4 regions of the Shewanella sp. GD04112 genome follow, and region 2 is predicted to be linked to each of the others. Evidence: predicted binding sites of a transcription regulator. Region 2 holds the regulator's gene; each other region holds the start of a gene.
What was found. Region 2 encodes sigma-54, which starts transcription at its own class of promoters, with help from an activator protein. Its sites were predicted from a motif close to GTTGGCACGNNNNTNGNNT; they were not measured.

Region 1 (4,215 bases), 450 kb from region 2:
ACCCAGAAAGCGTTTTTAATGGGTTGTATTCAATGCGCTAACTGAATATGAATAGGGAGTATTCCGTTTTTGGCTCCAAAAAAGACGCATTATTATAGTTGTAATCGAGAATAGTTCTTAATTGGATTTACAAAGCCTTTACTTTTTTATGCACCCCAAATCACGAGGCGACAACAAATGGACAGATAACAACGAGAGGTCGGAGTGTATGCGTGTAGAGGTGTTGAATAGGCAGGGGAATAATTGGGAATCACTGTGCGATAGAGACAAAACAGCCCCGACAGAAGACCGTCGGGGCTGGTAGATGTTGTGCAGCTAATTGATGCCGTTAGCCATTACAGGCTGTAGTACATCTCGAACTCTAATGGGTGAGTTGTACGGCTTACACGCTCAGCTTCTGCAGATTTCAGTGCAATGTAAGATTGGATGAAATCTTCGCTGAATACACCGCCGCGAGTTAAGAACTCGTGGTCAGCTTGCAGGTTTTCAAGCGCATTTTCTAATGAAGTCGCTACTTGTGGGATTTCAGCCGCTTCTTCAGCTGGCAGATCGTACAAGTCTTTATCCATAGCTTCGCCTGGATGGATCTTGTTTTGGATACCATCGATACCCGCCATCAGCAGCGCTGCGAAACCTAAGTATGGGTTTGCATGTGGATCTGGGAAGCGAGTTTCGATACGACGGCCTTTAGGGCTTGGTACCACTGGAATACGGATTGAAGCGCTGCGGTTACGTGCTGAGTAAGCTAACATCACTGGTGCTTCGAAGTGTGGTACTAAACGCTTGTAAGAGTTAGTGCTTGGGTTAGTGAAAGCGTTCAGCGCGCGAGCGTGCTTGATGATACCACCGATGTAGTACAGTGCAGTTTCACTTAAACCAGCGTATTTGTCGCCTGCGAACAGGTTCACACCGTCTTTAGACAGAGATTGGTGAACGTGCATACCGCTACCGTTGTCGCCAACGATTGGCTTAGGCATGAAAGTCGCAGTCTTACCATAGGCGTGAGCCATGTTGTGTACTACGTACTTCAGAATTTGGATTTCGTCCGCTTTCTTAGTCAGAGTGTTGAAGCGAGTTGCGATTTCGTTTTGACCCGCAGTCGCCACTTCGTGGTGGTGAGCTTCAACGACTTGCCCCATTTCTTCGAGCACTAAACACATAGCGCTACGTAAGTCTTGTGATGAGTCAACAGGAGCAACTGGGAAGTAACCGCCTTTCACGAATGGACGGTGACCAGTGTTACCACCTTCGTAGCTAGTGCCAGAGTTCCATGCCGCTTCTTTAGCGTCGATTTTCACGAAACAACCAGACATGTCAGTACCGAAACGTACGTCGTCGAACAGGAAGAATTCTGGTTCTGGTCCAACTAATACAGTGTCAGCGATACCGGTAGAGCGTAAGTATTCTTCCGCTTTTTTCGCGATAGAACGTGGGTCGCGGTCATAACCAGTCATAGTGCCTGGCTCGAGAATGTCACAGCGGATCAGGGCAGTGGTTTCTTCGGTGAATGGGTCTAATACAAACGTGGTTGGGTCTGGCATCAGCACCATGTCTGATTCGTTAATGCCTTTCCAGCCAGCGATTGACGAACCGTCAAACATTTTGCCGTCTTCGAAGAAATCAGCGTCTACCTGATGAGCAGGGATAGATACGTGCTGCTCTTTACCTTTGGTGTCGGTAAAACGTAAATCAACAAACTTAACTTCTAATTCTTCAAGTTGCTTTAAAACTGATTCAACTGACATTCTCAAGTCTCCGGTAGGGTAAAGGGATGTCCCTTCTATAATCTTTTAACTCAAGTCGCGCTTGAGCCAAACTTACAAGCTATATAGCGATATCTATGCCAACAATTTAAGGTGTTGATAATCAAAGGCTATATATTTTAGTGCACAACAATTCACTTCGTGTTGCACTATGTTGGTGCGTTTGCATGTGGCATTTTGGTGCATTAATCCATTTTGGTGCGCACCGTCACAACACCATTTTAGTGCAAGCAACTTGAGTGCAATCTCGCAACGCCCATTTATCCCGAACTCGTCGGCCCATTAAGCACAGAGGCAAGCCGGATTAATATCTCAATTCTGGCTTTTGACAAGATTCGAAACCAAACAAAGCACAACGAATTTAGCACATTAGTGTGGCGAGAGAACCGTGCAAGCTCACTATTTCAATCGCCCGCAATAATGTCACAAAACTGTGGCAACCTAAGCTGTTTTTCGCGGGGCGGTTATGGCTGGTTATATTGAATAGTGCTTAATTATCAGATCATTAAGAGCGTTGTTCGCAATGTGGAATAGAGTTTGTTGAAACTGAGGCCAAAGGCATCCGCAGAAACCGCTAACTGATGCCTGCTGCGCTTATTTTTATGGCCCACTGTGGCGCATCACGGCTGGATGGCGTGGATTGACTATACTTATGGCGGCTTTGGGCCGAGCGATAAAAGTAGGACTGAGTGAAAAACAGTGAATTCAGCTGCTTAGCTTAGTTGATGACAAGATAAACTGGCGAATCGCCTGCGCATTAACGGTGCATTTAGGCTATTTGACTCGGGCAAGAGAGTACCTTTTGAGCACAGTGCTCAAAAAATTGTTTTATAAGTGTTCAAAAATAATCCTGTGCGGCGAGGCCGCTCTGGAGTAGAATGTCACGCTTTTTTATGGCGACTCAACGTAGATTGCTATAACGAATATTGAAATATCCCTATTTTTGTTTGATGGTAAGAGGTTTATCCGTGCTAGAGAATTTACGTAACATCGCCATTATTGCGCACGTTGACCATGGCAAAACGACCCTGGTTGACAAGCTGCTGTCGCAATCAGGAACCCTTGCAACCCGGGGAGAAGCTACTGAGCGGGTGATGGACTCCAACGATCTTGAAAAGGAACGTGGGATCACGATTCTGGCAAAGAATACTGCCATCAAGTGGAACGACTACCGCATTAACATCGTAGACACCCCAGGCCACGCCGACTTCGGTGGTGAGGTTGAGCGCGTACTGTCTATGGTGGACTCAGTATTACTGCTGGTTGACGCCGTTGACGGTCCAATGCCACAGACTCGCTTCGTAACCAAGAAAGCGTTCGCCCAAGGCTTAAAACCAATCGTTGTTATCAACAAGATTGACCGTCCTGGTGCTCGCCCTGATTGGGTTATCGACCAAGTATTCGACCTGTTCGACAACTTAGGTGCGACTGACGAGCAATTAGATTTCCCTGTTGTTTACGCTTCTGCGTTAAACGGCTTCGCAACGTTAGATCCGGATGAAGTTGGCACTGATATGACGCCACTGTTCCAAACTATCGTTGAAAAAGTATCTTCACCTGCAGCTGACGCTGAAGGTCCATTCCAGATGCAAATTTCTCAGCTCGATTACAACTCATACGTGGGTGTTATCGGTGTTGGCCGCATCAAGCGTGGTAGCATCAAGACTAACCAACAAGTGACCGTGATCGGCGCTGATGGTAAGACTCGTAACGGTAAAATGGGCCAAGTATTAGGTTACATGGGCTTAGAGCGTACCGAAGTTGACGTAGCAAACGCTGGCGACATCGTGGCTATTACCGGTTTAGGCGAGCTGAAAATTTCTGACACTGTGTGTGCTGCAGGTAATGTTGAAGCGCTGCCACCACTGTCAGTTGACGAACCAACACTGACCATGACTTTCCAAGTCAACACTTCACCTTTCGCAGGTAAAGAAGGTAAGTACGTGACTTCACGTAACATTCTTGAGCGTCTGCAACAGGAATTAGTGCACAACGTGGCACTCCGTGTTGAAGAAACTGACAGCCCAGACCGTTTCGCGGTATCTGGCCGTGGTGAATTACACTTATCTATCCTGATCGAAAACATGCGTCGTGAAGGTTACGAATTAGCGGTTTCTCGCCCAGAAGTTATCTTAAAAACCATCGATGGCGAACTGTGTGAGCCATACGAGACCCTGACCGTTGACGTTGAAGAAGAACATCAAGGTACAGTTATCGAGAAGCTGGGTGTACGTAAAGCTGAGATGAAAGACATGCAGCTTGACGGTAAAGGCCGCGTGCGCGTTGACTTTATCATCCCAAGCCGTGGCTTAATCGGTTTCCAAACTGAGTTCTTAACTGCAACTTCTGGTACTGGTCTGATTTACCACTCATTCGATCACTACGGTCCGCACAAAGGTGGCGATATCGGTCAACGCGCTAACGGCGTATTGATCTCTAACGCGACTGGTAA
Region 2 (4,215 bases):
CCCTAGACCAAGCGGGTAGCCAAGTGACGGGTAACCTTATCCGTTACGATATTATTCAGCAGAAACTAATCGCTGAGAGCACGGGTAGCGGCGATGATCGCGTGATTACCATTATTCAACCTGACAACTATCAGGAAGAGCTCAAGAATCAGCCAGCGGACAAACCTGTGAAAAAACAGGATTCTAAATGACCCAAATCACCTTAAAAGCACAGAATCTCGCTAAGAGTTATAAGAGTCGTCAGGTTGTGAAAGATGTCAGTCTGACGGTCAAAACGGGTCAAGTCGTCGGCCTACTCGGCCCAAACGGCGCAGGTAAAACCACCACCTTTTACATGGTCGTGGGCTTAGTCAAAAGTGATAAAGGCCATATCTTTATCGACGATGATGATTTAACTGCCGATCCTATGCACCTGCGCGCCCGCAAAGGCATTGGTTACCTGCCACAGGAAGCCAGTATCTTTCGCAAGCTGACCGTGCACGACAATATCATGGCGGTACTGCAAACCCGTAAAGAGCTCAATCGCGATCAACGCGAAGAAGAGCTGGAACATCTGCTCGAAGAGTTCCATATCACCCATATTCGCGATAGCCAAGGCATGTCGTTATCGGGCGGTGAACGTCGCCGCGTCGAAATTGCCCGCGCCTTAGCGGCCAATCCTAAGTTTATTCTGCTCGATGAACCCTTCGCCGGTGTCGACCCGATTTCGGTTATCGATATCAAGAAAATCATCGAACAACTCAAGAGCCGAGGCCTTGGGGTACTGATCACAGACCACAATGTGCGCGAAACCTTAGACGTCTGTGAACATGCTTACATTGTCAGTCACGGAAACCTGATTGCCGAAGGAACTCCCGCAGAGATCTTAGACAATCAGCAAGTTAGGGCTGTGTACTTAGGTGAACAATTCAGGCTATAGTTACTTAAACAGAGCCAATTAGCCTTGAATTTTGGCTTATCAGCACCATCAATATGATAACAAGCGGCCTAAATTCAAAATAATAACGTAGGGATCAGCGGTAACATGAAAGCGTCACTCCAGCTCAAACTGGGTCAACAGTTAACCATGACGCCACAACTTCAACAGGCCATTCGTCTGTTGCAATTGTCGTCATTGGAACTGCAGCAAGAGATCCAGCAAGCCTTAGACTCTAATCCTCTTCTCGAGCTGGAAGAGGAGCAATTCGACGCGCCTACCGAACGTAAGCAAGATATCGCCGATACCGACTTTAGCGAAACGACAGCTCAGCCACAGGAACAAGACAATTCCACCGTAGACATTGCCGAGTCGCTGACCAAAGAATCCCTGCCCGAAGAACTCCCCATGGACACCACTTGGGATGAAGTCTTTACCGCATCACCAAACTCAGGTGCTGGCGCCAGCCGTGAAGATGACATGCCCTTCCAAGGGGAAACCAGTGAAGGCCTGTACGAACATTTAGAATGGCAGAAAAACCTCACGCCCTTCTCTGAAACCGATTTAGCCATCGCCACCGCGATTATTGATGCCATCGACGATCAGGGTTATCTCACTCAAAGTACTGAAGATATCCTCGAGGCCATGGGCAATCCAGAGATAGAACTGGATGAAGTCGAAGCCGTACTCAAGCGCATTCAACACTTCGATCCCGTTGGTGTCGCCGCAAGGGATTTAAGCGAATGTCTGCTTATCCAACTCTCCCACTTTGCGCCGGATACTCCACACCTCGAAAACGCCCGCATGTTGATCAAAGATCATTTAGATCTGATCGCCGCCCGCGACTTTAGATTGTTAATGCGTAAGACCAAGCTTAAGGAAGATGATCTGCGCGATAGCATTGCCCTCATCCAAACCTTAAACCCTCGCCCCGGCTTACTCATCACCCCTGTTGATGAAGAATATGTCATCCCCGATGTGTCGGTATCGAAGAAAAATGGCCGCTGGGTGGTCGAGTTAAACCCGGACTGCATGCCAAAAATCAATGTTAATCAACAATATGCAGCCATGGCACGCAGCACTAAAAGCCAAGCCGATAGCCAATTTATCCGCGGGCATCTGCAAGAAGCCAAGTGGTTTATCAAAAGCCTTGAAAGCCGTAACGAAACACTGCTCAAGGTGGCAAACTGCATAGTGCAATATCAACAGGGCTTCTTCGAATACGGTGAAGAAGCCATGAAACCTATGGTCCTAAACGATATCGCCGAGGCGGTAGAGATGCATGAGTCCACCATTTCACGGGTGACCACACAAAAATACATGCATACCCCAAAGGGACTTTTTGAACTAAAATATTTCTTCTCAAGCCACGTCGGGACTGATGATGGCGGTGAGTGCTCATCCACGGCAATCAGAGCCTTCATTAAGAAACTGGTTGCAGCGGAAAACCAGAAAAAACCATTAAGCGACAGCAAGATGGCACAACTTCTGGCAGAACAGGGAATTAACGTTGCGCGCAGAACCATTGCGAAGTACCGAGAGGCGATGCTTATTCCCCCTTCCAATCAGCGTAAAAGTTTATAGCCTAAAGTGGAAATCGGAGGACGTTTATATGCAAATAAACCTGAGTGGACACCATATCGAGATTACTGAATCGTTACGGGCTTATGTTGAGGAAAAGTTTTCAAAACTTGAACGTCATTTCGAACAGATCAATAATGTGCACGTTGTGCTCAATGTTGAGAAAATGCAACAAATTGCCGAAGCGAGAATAAACCTCACCGGTGGTGAAGTCTTCGCGACTTCAGAGCATGCAGATATGTATGCTGCCATAGACGTCCTGATCGACAAGCTTGATCGTCAGGTTATTAAACACAAAGAGAAGTTAACAAAACACTAGCAATGGAACTTCGTACCATACTGCGGCCGGAATGCACGACCTGCGCCACTCCGGGCAGTAAGAAAAAGGTACTGGAACTTATCAGCGACTTAGCCGCTGCCCAGTACCCCACCCTCTCATCTCAAGAGATCTTCGAAAGCCTAGTGGCGCGCGAAAAGATGGGGAGCACAGGTATAGGTAACGGCATCGCCATTCCACATGGTCGATTAACCGATATAACACAACCCATAGCCATATTGGTGAAATGTGAGGAGCCGATAGCCTTTGATGCTATCGATAAACAACCTGTCGACATTTTATTTGCGCTGCTAGTGCCTGCTGACCAATGTCAACAGCACTTAAGCACTTTGTCCTGCATGGCTGAAAAGCTCAGCGACAAGCAAATATTGAAGCAATTGCGCAAGACGCATGATGAAACGGAACTCTATCAGGTAATCACTGGATGAAACTGGTCATAGTGTCAGGGCGCTCAGGCTCAGGCAAATCGGTCGCACTAAGAGTGCTGGAAGATCTCGGCTACTATTGTGTCGATAATCTTCCTTTGCCGCTGATTGGCAGCTTACTCGAACAGCTCAAGGGCAGTAACGATCTCGTCGCCATCAGCGTCGACGTGCGTAACCTGCCGGAGCAAGACAAGGTACTCGTCAAACAGCTTGCTAGCCTGCCAGAGGGCACTGAACTTACCAGCTTCTTCTTAAACTCCAGCGATAAAGTACTGCTAAAGCGCTACAGCGAGACTCGGCGCTTACATCCCTTATCTAAGAGCCGAGTATCACTGCAGGAAGCCATTAAGCTTGAAGGCAAGTTGCTCGAGCCCCTGTCACAGCAGATGGATCACTACATAGATACCTCGAATCTGAATATCTATGAACTCAGCGACCAAGTACGGCAAATCCTGCTTGGCAGTGTCGATAAGGAACTGGTGATCAACTTCGAGTCTTTCGGTTTTAAGCATGGTATGCCAACCGAAGCCGACTTTATGTTTGATGTGCGCTTTTTACCCAACCCCCACTGGGAACCCGAGTTGCGCCCCCTCACAGGTTTAGATGAACCTGTGGCAGAGTTTTTAAATCGCCAGCCACTGGTCAATAAGTTCATCTGGCAAATCGAGAATTTACTCGAGACTTGGTTACCCCACTTAGAGCGTAATAACCGCAGCTATCTGACCATCGCCATCGGCTGTACTGGTGGTCAACACAGATCGGTTTACGTGGCCGAACAACTGGCTAAACGCTTTAGCAACGGCAAACACAAAGTGAATGCCCGACACCGAGAGTTAAGTCATGCCAAAGCTTGAGCGCCAAGTCACCATCTGCAATAAGCTTGGTTTACATGCCCGCGCCGCCACTAAGCTCGTGGTGCTTGCGTCTGAGTTTGATGCCAGCATTACTCTGATCCA
Region 3 (4,215 bases), 2.6 Mb from region 2:
CCTGGGCAAAAGGTAGTTATTTAGATGATTATCGCGAGCGCAATGCTGTGGATTTGGCTAAACATTTGATGCAAGGCGCGGCCTACCAAGCACGGATTAACCTGTTGTTATCCCAAGGGGTAAGTATTCCAGTCAGCCTGCAACGCTGGAAACCACTGCAACGCTGCTAATTCGCTTTGCTAAACCTTATTAAGCGGGTTAAGTGAAAACTTAACCCGCTTTTTTGACTTCGTTTTAGTACAAAGGATATTTAGTATTTACTTGTCGCTTGCAACTTATTAAATAATCTCGAATATTGTTTGAAGTTCAGTATCCGCTCGGCATGGTTGATTTCTATCAAATCAATCTAAAAAACCATCTGAGTTCCGTTTCCGCTCTGCATTGTCACTTCAGTGGCACGCCGTAAACCCATCCTTGGGGGCTCAACGGAAAAATCCCTTTTTCCGATGGTCACTCTTGTCACAGAACGTAGCGCGACAATGCTCGCCTGCAACACTTATCTGCAATCAATCCAATACATGAGGCAAGATTTAAAATTGGGTGGGAGACGTTGATAAATGCAATCGTCCCAAAACTTTATATAAATCATGGTTTGTTAATAAGGATTTTTATCATTCAAAAGTATCGTTTTGCACATTATTTCAAATAATCCTTATTATCGAGCCTTAATATTCAATACATTACAAACAATTCGTTATACAAAACCCAAAAGAACTGTACTGATGCACTGGCTCTGATAGAAATGAATCACAACCAAAAATAAACAATAAAATTAAAGACTTAAGTTTTGCCACTTCAAGTTATTGAAGGTGAGATTTGCCGCAATCCATTAGAGTTGAATATCTATGAGCATAGAAGATCAAGATTCAATTGACGCCATTGGAATAGATAATGAAGGTGTCGTCGTGCTAACCATCTCAGATCATTTGGAATGGGATGATAAGCATCTCTTGCTCCTTCAGGAAAAGATTAATATCTACTTGGCTTTTCTCGAGTCTGGCGAGGTATTTGAAAGCTATCCAGATTCACGTGGGAGAGAGTTTAAAATTAATATTATGTGCAAATATGAGCCAACAGCATTAGCAACGCGGTTCCTATCACAATGCACAGACATCATTAATCAAGTAGGTATTCAGTTTGGTTATCAGGTTTTCACTTAGCCAAATAGTATCACTTAACTGTAGTCGTATTCTCAATTTTGCAATCGATACCTTAATCTAAGCCGATACTCAAAAGCTATCGGCTTTTTTATGCTGCTTCCCTCTATTTCCTCACTGCAACTCTTACCGAATCACAGGTAAAAATTGCCTATTACGCTTATATCAACCAATACTCCCGTCAGTACAGCATTTAAAAATAATCTTAATATTCAATAAATTAAATTAAAACCTCAAAATTGGCATTAAGCTCGCAATATCCCCATTGTGAGTTTATTGCGGGATTGAGTGATAACGGGATGTAAGACGCAACTTGGCACATTCAACTTACTCAACTAGCTCTCAACAACGAACTCCACTAGCTCGCTCGATGTAAACATGCAGAGTGAAAGAAGACAGAAAAACCGAAATAAGACAAAGGAGGTGGCTATGTTAGGTTGGACCTTAATGTTTCTGGTTGTGGCCATTATCGCCGGACTGTTTGGATTTACGGGGATCGCTGGCGCCGCAGCGGGGATCGCAAAGATTATTTTCTTCTTATTTATTGTATTACTTGTGATTTCCCTGCTGGTCAATGCCCTTAAGGGCAAGGTACCACGCGCTTAAATTGGATAAAAGGAGAATCGATATGAAACCTATGACCATGATTACCACTGCATTTTTAGCCTTATTATTAACCTTTGGACTGTCAGCCTGTAGCGACAATCACGCCGAGGACGCAGGCGAAAAAATCGATGAAGCCATCACAGATACCGGCAATGCGATTGAAGATGCCTGTGAAGAACTGAAAGAAGGCGTTAAAGCGAAAGATACCCGCTGCTAGGACGGATGACGGAGAGTAGTGAGCCCCGCAAACGAGCCTATCAGGGAACCACAGTTCAATTGAGTACCACCGAGCCACTTTATCGCGACAGCTATTGGTCACGATAAAGTGGGTTTCCCTGAGGCTCGCCGCTTATCAATGGAGGAGATGCCAATGCTGAGTAGGATCCACATTAAGTATTTCTACCTGTTCGGAGCACTGTTATTTGGCTATTTTGCCGTAACGGGCCACTCCCCTATCCTCACCTTTATTTGGGCATGGAGCAGCCTATCCCTCGCCCTTGTCGGCTCGGCCTATTGGTTTAATCTCGCCAGTATTTTTAGAAAACGTCAGGATGGATCCATCCCTTGGTATATCCGTTGGGGCTTTATTCCATTTTTATTAGGATGCCGACTCTATAATCTCTGGGCTCGGCGCCGCGATAGCGTGCCTTCAATGCAAGCCATTGATAAATATCTATACTTGGGTAGCCGCTTAAGCGCTGCCGATTTACCTAAACTGAATCGTTATGGCATTACCGCTATTTTAGATGTCACCGCCGAATTCGACGGCCTCGATGTGTCCCTGTATGAGGATCATATCGACTATCTGAATATCCCTATTCTTGACCACAGCGTGCCAACTAGCGCCCAATTAAATCAGGCGATTAACTGGTTACACCGTCAAGTACGCGCCCAAAAGCGGGTATTAATCCACTGTGCGCTCGGCCGCGGGCGCTCCGTAATGGTGCTGGCCGCTTATCTTATGTGCCGCCGCCCCGAGCTCAGCTTCGCCGAGGTGCTGCAACAGATTAAAAGCATTCGTAAAACCGCAGGGTTAAATCGCTGGCAACTCAAAGCGCTGGAGCAGATGTACACTCAAGGGGAAATCAAACTGCATAAGCGAGCCTGGATTATCGCCAATCCCGTCTCTGGCGCGGGTAAATGGCAGAGCCATGGCGAACAAATTTGCACTGAGCTGAAACGCTATTTTGAGGTGCAGTTAGCGCTCACCACGCCAGAGATTAGCGCCCAAACCCAAGCGAAAAAAGCCCGGCTTCAGGGCGCCGATATCATCATCGCTTGCGGGGGCGATGGCACAGTCACAGAGGTCGCGGCGGAGATTATCGACACCGATATCACCTTAGGCATTATCCCGCTAGGCACCACTAATGCCCTGTCACACGCCCTCTTTGGTTTAAGCAGTAAGCTCAATGCCGTCTCCCAAGCCCTTGATAATATTATCCAAGGCCAGACACAGACCATAGACACAGCGCGTTGCAATGCGCGACTGGTGTTACTGCTGGTCGGCATTGGGTTTGAGCAGCAAATGATTGAGTCGGCGAGCCGCGAGCGTAAAAATGCCCTCGGCCAACTCGCCTACCTCGATGGTTTGTGGCGCGCGGTGAACACCGACACCAACCTCGAGTTGCAGCTGACTTTAGATGACCAAACCCCAATGACAGTGCAAACCCACAGCCTAGTGGTTGCCAATGCCGCACCTTTTACCAGCTTACTCGCCCAAGGTAAGGGCGAACCCAATATGACCGACGGCTTGTTGGATATCACTTGGTTAGATTCAAATAATGAGCCGAATGAACAGCTTATCAGTCTGGCTGAACTGGCTTTTACCGGCTGGATTAAAGAGGCCGCCAATAGCGACTCTGCGCCCTCGGCCAACACGGGTAAAGTGAAACATGCCCACGCGAAAAAGGTGAAGATCAGCAGTCAGCCCCCATGCAAGTATGTGATTGATGGCGAGATTTGTGAGCCGGAGCAACTCAATATCGATATCCTGCCCGCCTCTTTGAAGGTGTTTGTGCCCTATCAAGCGCAAAATGCTGAACCGCAGTTAGAGCCCCAAATAAGCTAACACATTCAGAATCAACTCTGAATCAAAAGCTGAATCAATGCATTAGCTTATTTTCAGGCATTTTATGTAGGTCACTACTTGGCGACGCTATTGCTAACGGAATCTTCGCTAACGGCATCAACAACAGTTTGAGCATCTGACTCCTGCTCATATTTACTGAGCTTGTTATAGAGGGTTTTAACGCTGATCCCAAGCTGCTCGGCGGTGTCGGTCTTATTGCCCAGACTCGTTTCAAGCGCTTGGTAAATGGCGATTTTTTCCAGCTCCTCAAGGCGCATACCTTGGGGGATCACGACATTTTCCTCTGCAGTCGCCTCTTTATCCAAACTGGGCGTAAGCTGTAAATGCTCAGGGGTAATCTCATGGTCCGCCAGAATATAAGCG
Region 4 (4,215 bases), 2.5 Mb from region 2:
TTGATTTATCCCGAGACGTTTAAACACTGCAAAGGAAATAACGACCGCATAAAAGAGTAAAAATCGTCCGCTATATTTTATTTTCAGATATACCGCACGTAAAAGTGGACATTATGACGTACCGTAAAAAAAGGCGTAGGAGAATAGAAAAAAGAAAGGGGCGCACTATGTGCACCCCATTTATCCTCTGCAAGCCATCCTGCTTGATTGTGCTCCCTGCACCTTCCTTGCGATCGTTTGCTCCCTGCAAGCGTCCTTCTATCCCTTTATTTCCCTGTGCAGTGAAGTCTCCACTACACTCAATCCTTTGACCCGAATATCCTATTTCGGCTCCTGTCACATCCAGTGACTCTTCCCTATCGCGTCCTGCTGAATCCTTTCCTCACCTTAGTACAAGCTGTTCACCCTTATACTTATCCTTTTACTTGATACTTCCTGCATCCAGTAACGCTTAATCCTTAAGCTTGTCCTTTTCATCCTGAAACCTGCTATCCCAGCAGATACAACGTCCTCTATCATCCATGAGAAAGCAGCCTTGCTTTTCCTTAGCCTATCCTAGGCAGATGACAGTTTTCCTACTGTCAGTGGTTCAAATCCAAGAACCTGAATTCGTCGCTTCTTGCGTCCCTCTCGCCTGTATTGCAATCCTTGCTGTCCATTTGCTTTGGCGATGAGTTAATTCTACGTGGTTCTCGTTATTTTTGTTTCGGTTAAAGAACACACACTAGCGCACTTTTCATACAATCAAGCTTTATTAAAACATAACACCATGATTTTAAATACACTTTAAAAGCTGTGATTACAAAACAGTCAGTAAGAAAACATTTTATCCTACAGCCTTTGTAAGCGATCTCTCACACGGGTGTCAGCTTCTCACTGGTAAGGGACATTTAGCACTTCAACTTACCGGTGAGAATTTGTGCAAACATCACCCAATCACCCATCAAACTGTACAAGGGATATTGGAATGTCGCGGGGCGATTATGCTCAAACACAAAGTGTCCCACCCAAGCAAAACCATATCCCACTAGGGGGATAAACAGTAAAAGCCAACCATTTGCGAAAAGCAGCGCAGCGACGAATAACAGGAGCACCAAAAAACTGCCAATAAAATGTAGCCGCCTACAGGTTAAATCTTGGTGCTGTGAGAGGTAAAAAGGGTAAAACTCAGCGAAGGAGCGGTAAGGTTCATTCATCTTGTTGGCCCGTGTAAAAAAGTAATTGTCCGGCCACATTGCCTATGCTCAATTCTCCGAGGGAGACAAAATCATGTTGCATAAATAACTGGCTATGGGCTTCTTGGGTGGTAAAAACTCCAATCCCCTCAAGCTCGGGCTGCTCATCGCACCAACTTACTACGGCTTGCACGAGTTGATGGCCTAATCCCTTTCCCTGCTCATTGGGCGCAAGGGCAATAAATTGTAGGATCCCGCAGTGCTCGCTCGGTAGCTGTTCGACGATGCTCGATTCTTTCTTCATCATCGCCTGAGTCGATTGCCAGCCCGTACCAAGCAACATCTTGAGTCGCCAGTGCCAATAGCGGCCCTCCCCGAGGGGCACTTCCTGAGTGACCACACAGGCAACACCAACTAAGCGTGTTTGGTCAAACAGCCCGATTAATGCTTGCTTCTCCTGCCAGAGCGCATTCAACTCTTCACGGATTGCGGCACGTAATTTTTGTTCGTAGGCGAATTTGTCTGAAGTGGATAAAGCATCCACAAAGAAAGGATCGTCATGATAGGCGTTGTAGAGAATCGAAGCGGCGAGGCGTAAATCTTCGGCGGTGAGATAAACTGCACGGCACTCATCCAAGGTATTATTGTCCATTATTAGAATTCCTTGATTTAGATCACACTCTTAGGAGTAATTATCACTGTATCAAGGAAACTAAAAAGTGCAAATTTTAATCATAGATTGCATTTTTCAGTGAGTTGCATACCCTAAATAAAGGCACACAGAGAGGATGCGAGCATGGATACAACGCCGGTCGATTTGAGTCATCTATTTGAACAGTTGGGATTAGCCAATCAAGCTCAAGCCATAGGGCAGTTTATTGCGACCCATCAACTTCCCCCTGAGACACACTTAACCGAAGCGCCATTTTGGACGCAGGCACAAAAGAGTTTTCTGACCGAGGCATTAGAGGCCGATGCCCAGTGGACCGAACTTATCGAGCAGCTCGATGTGCAATTAAGAAAGCCCTAATGGCTTAGGGCTGACACTGAATCACTTCATGGCGAGTTGCGTTGAGTCGTTAAATTTTGCTGTAGGCGGTGTCGCCCCAACCGACTAACACACTGTTACTTAAGACGATTGGCGTGCATTCATCCTTAGTGGTTTTACCGTCACTGTGGGTATGCTGGGTGCGATAAAAGAGTACCAACACTTCTTTATCGGCTTGGCCGTCTTTCTGCTGCAGATAAGATTCGCTAAAGTCCGAGGCGCCCATCAGGGTCATCACTTGGTCTTTGCTCATACCAAGGCTGAGCTTAGTCAGATTATTGCGGTTTTTGTCCTGTGTTTTTTCCCAAGATTCGTTGCTATCCCACTTAGATTCACTGTCACCGACATTGACCACACAACCGCTAAGACCTAAGCTTGCTAACCCTAAAAACGTGACCGCGATGAGTTTGCGATTAATATTTGCGTTCATATTATGACTTCCTGTGTACTTGTTATAAAAATGCTTAAAAAGCAAAATCAATGCCAAACGGCAATACATTGATTTATAAGAACTAAAATAACCACATCACAGTAAGTTAGTGAAAAACACGATATAGATTAAGGAATTTCACTTATTATGAGTCCGATTGACCAAGTGTTAGCAGCAGCGTGCGCACTCGAAGCCAGCGGTAAAACCCCAAGCCTTGCTCTGATAAAAAGCCGCGTCGGTAACAAAATCCCCATGCCGCTGTTAATCCAAGGATTACAGCAGTTTAAATCGATACCCAAAGCCGAGCGTGAGCGTTTAGCGGCCCAATCACAGCCCGTGGTTGAAGAGACTCATACCGCCGAAGCTTCGCCACCCACAGTCGCCACACTGGCGCAACAGTTAGCCCAGTTACAACAGGGCATTGAGCAAGCTCTCGCGTTAAAAAACAACGAGATCATGCAACTCAAAAATGAACTTATCGAGCTGAAACAACGTGTCACTCAACTCGAATCCCAAGGAAAATCCGCTTAATGTTTGTCACCGAATTGCGCTTTGAATGCTTTGCCGATACCACCATCAGTGCGGCAGAACGTGCCATCAATCAATTACTCGAAGCTTACCGCGCTAATGGCCAAATCCTCGGCCGCGAATTTGCCGTGGCCTTTAATGAGGGTGAATTTCGAGTACGTCTCCTCATGCCTGAAAAAAACAGTTTGAATCATCGTTATCACAGCCCTTGGGTGAAAAAAGCGCTGGCGGAATTAACCGAGGCTAAGCTACTGGCGCCACGCGAAAAATTTATCGGTCAGGATATTAATTCTGAGGTGAGTAACACTGAGCCACCCAGTTGGCAACTGCTCTACACTAGCTATGTGCATATGTGCTCGCCCCTGCGAAGTGGCGATAACTTATTGCCCATTCCGTTGTACCAAATCCCCGCTACCTTTAATGGCGATCATAAACGGGTTATCCGCTGGCAAACCGAGTGGCAAGCCTGTGATGAGTTACAAATGGCGGCTGCCACCAAGGCAGAATTTGCCGCGCTGGAAGAATTATCCAGCCCAAACAGTGATTTATTTAGGAGAGGTTGGGACTTACGCGGCCGAATAGAATACCTGACCAAAATCCCCACTTACTATTATTTGTATCGCGTTGGAGGACAGGATCTGCAATCCGAGTTAGCTCGCCCCTGCCCACGCTGTGGCAGTCACGACTGGAAACTCGATGAGCCGCTATTAGATATGTTCCACTTTCGATGCGAACCATGCCGCATAGTGTCTAATTTGTCTTGGGATCATCAATAACATCCCGTACTGAAGCGCAAACTCGGCAGGCAAAATAGCCGAGTTTGCGAAACAGGTTTGCAAGAGGATTTTTCAAGAGACCTTTGCAACATTTCCCCGCGCTTAACGCTTACCTATCAGGTTGTGCCACATACGTTTAAAGCTGGCAAAAATCCCCGGATGTTCGAGCGCTGGCATAGGCAATTCTTCATGTTTCACAGGTGGCGCGATACGTGGCGATAAAGCCTCAATAAATTCAGCTACACTCGGCGCCAATTG

Region 1: the regulator sigma-54 is predicted to act here: its motif matches at 1,830-1,848, upstream of glnA (glutamate--ammonia ligase).
Region 3: the regulator sigma-54 is predicted to act here: its motif matches at 1,396-1,414, upstream of N7386_RS14885 (DUF1328 domain-containing protein).
Region 4: the regulator sigma-54 is predicted to act here: its motif matches at 2,693-2,711, upstream of N7386_RS14815 (DUF3192 domain-containing protein).

What each region holds. Positions count from the first base shown of each region.
Region 1 is NZ_JAOEAL010000001.1:328,685-332,899, forward strand. Features, by position in the region: gene glnA (glutamate--ammonia ligase) at 336-1,745, opposite strand; gene typA (translational GTPase TypA) at 2,732-4,215, shown strand, end outside.
Region 2 is NZ_JAOEAL010000001.1:783,031-787,245, reverse strand. Features, by position in the region: gene lptA (lipopolysaccharide transport periplasmic protein LptA) at 1-191, shown strand, start outside; gene lptB (LPS export ABC transporter ATP-binding protein) at 188-919, shown strand; gene N7386_RS03455 (RNA polymerase factor sigma-54) at 1,025-2,500, shown strand; gene hpf (ribosome hibernation promoting factor) at 2,529-2,816, shown strand; gene ptsN (PTS IIA-like nitrogen regulatory protein PtsN) at 2,819-3,262, shown strand; gene rapZ (RNase adapter RapZ) at 3,259-4,113, shown strand; gene N7386_RS03435 (HPr family phosphocarrier protein) at 4,100-4,215, shown strand, end outside.
Region 3 is NZ_JAOEAL010000001.1:3,359,406-3,363,620, forward strand. Features, by position in the region: gene pfaD (eicosapentaenoate synthase subunit PfaD) at 1-170, shown strand, start outside; gene N7386_RS14880 (DUF6572 domain-containing protein) at 846-1,160, shown strand; gene N7386_RS14885 (DUF1328 domain-containing protein) at 1,587-1,763, shown strand; gene N7386_RS14890 (hypothetical protein) at 1,786-1,980, shown strand; gene N7386_RS14895 (diacylglycerol kinase family protein) at 2,134-3,831, shown strand; gene N7386_RS14900 (sigma-54 dependent transcriptional regulator) at 3,906-4,215, opposite strand, start outside.
Region 4 is NZ_JAOEAL010000001.1:3,332,062-3,336,276, forward strand. Features, by position in the region: gene N7386_RS14800 (DUF962 domain-containing protein) at 891-1,196, opposite strand; gene N7386_RS14805 (GNAT family N-acetyltransferase) at 1,189-1,827, opposite strand; gene N7386_RS14810 (DUF2789 domain-containing protein) at 1,972-2,205, shown strand; gene N7386_RS14815 (DUF3192 domain-containing protein) at 2,255-2,653, opposite strand; gene N7386_RS14820 (hypothetical protein) at 2,801-3,184, shown strand; gene N7386_RS14825 (Zn-ribbon-containing protein) at 3,184-3,957, shown strand; gene syd (SecY-interacting protein) at 4,060-4,215, opposite strand, start outside.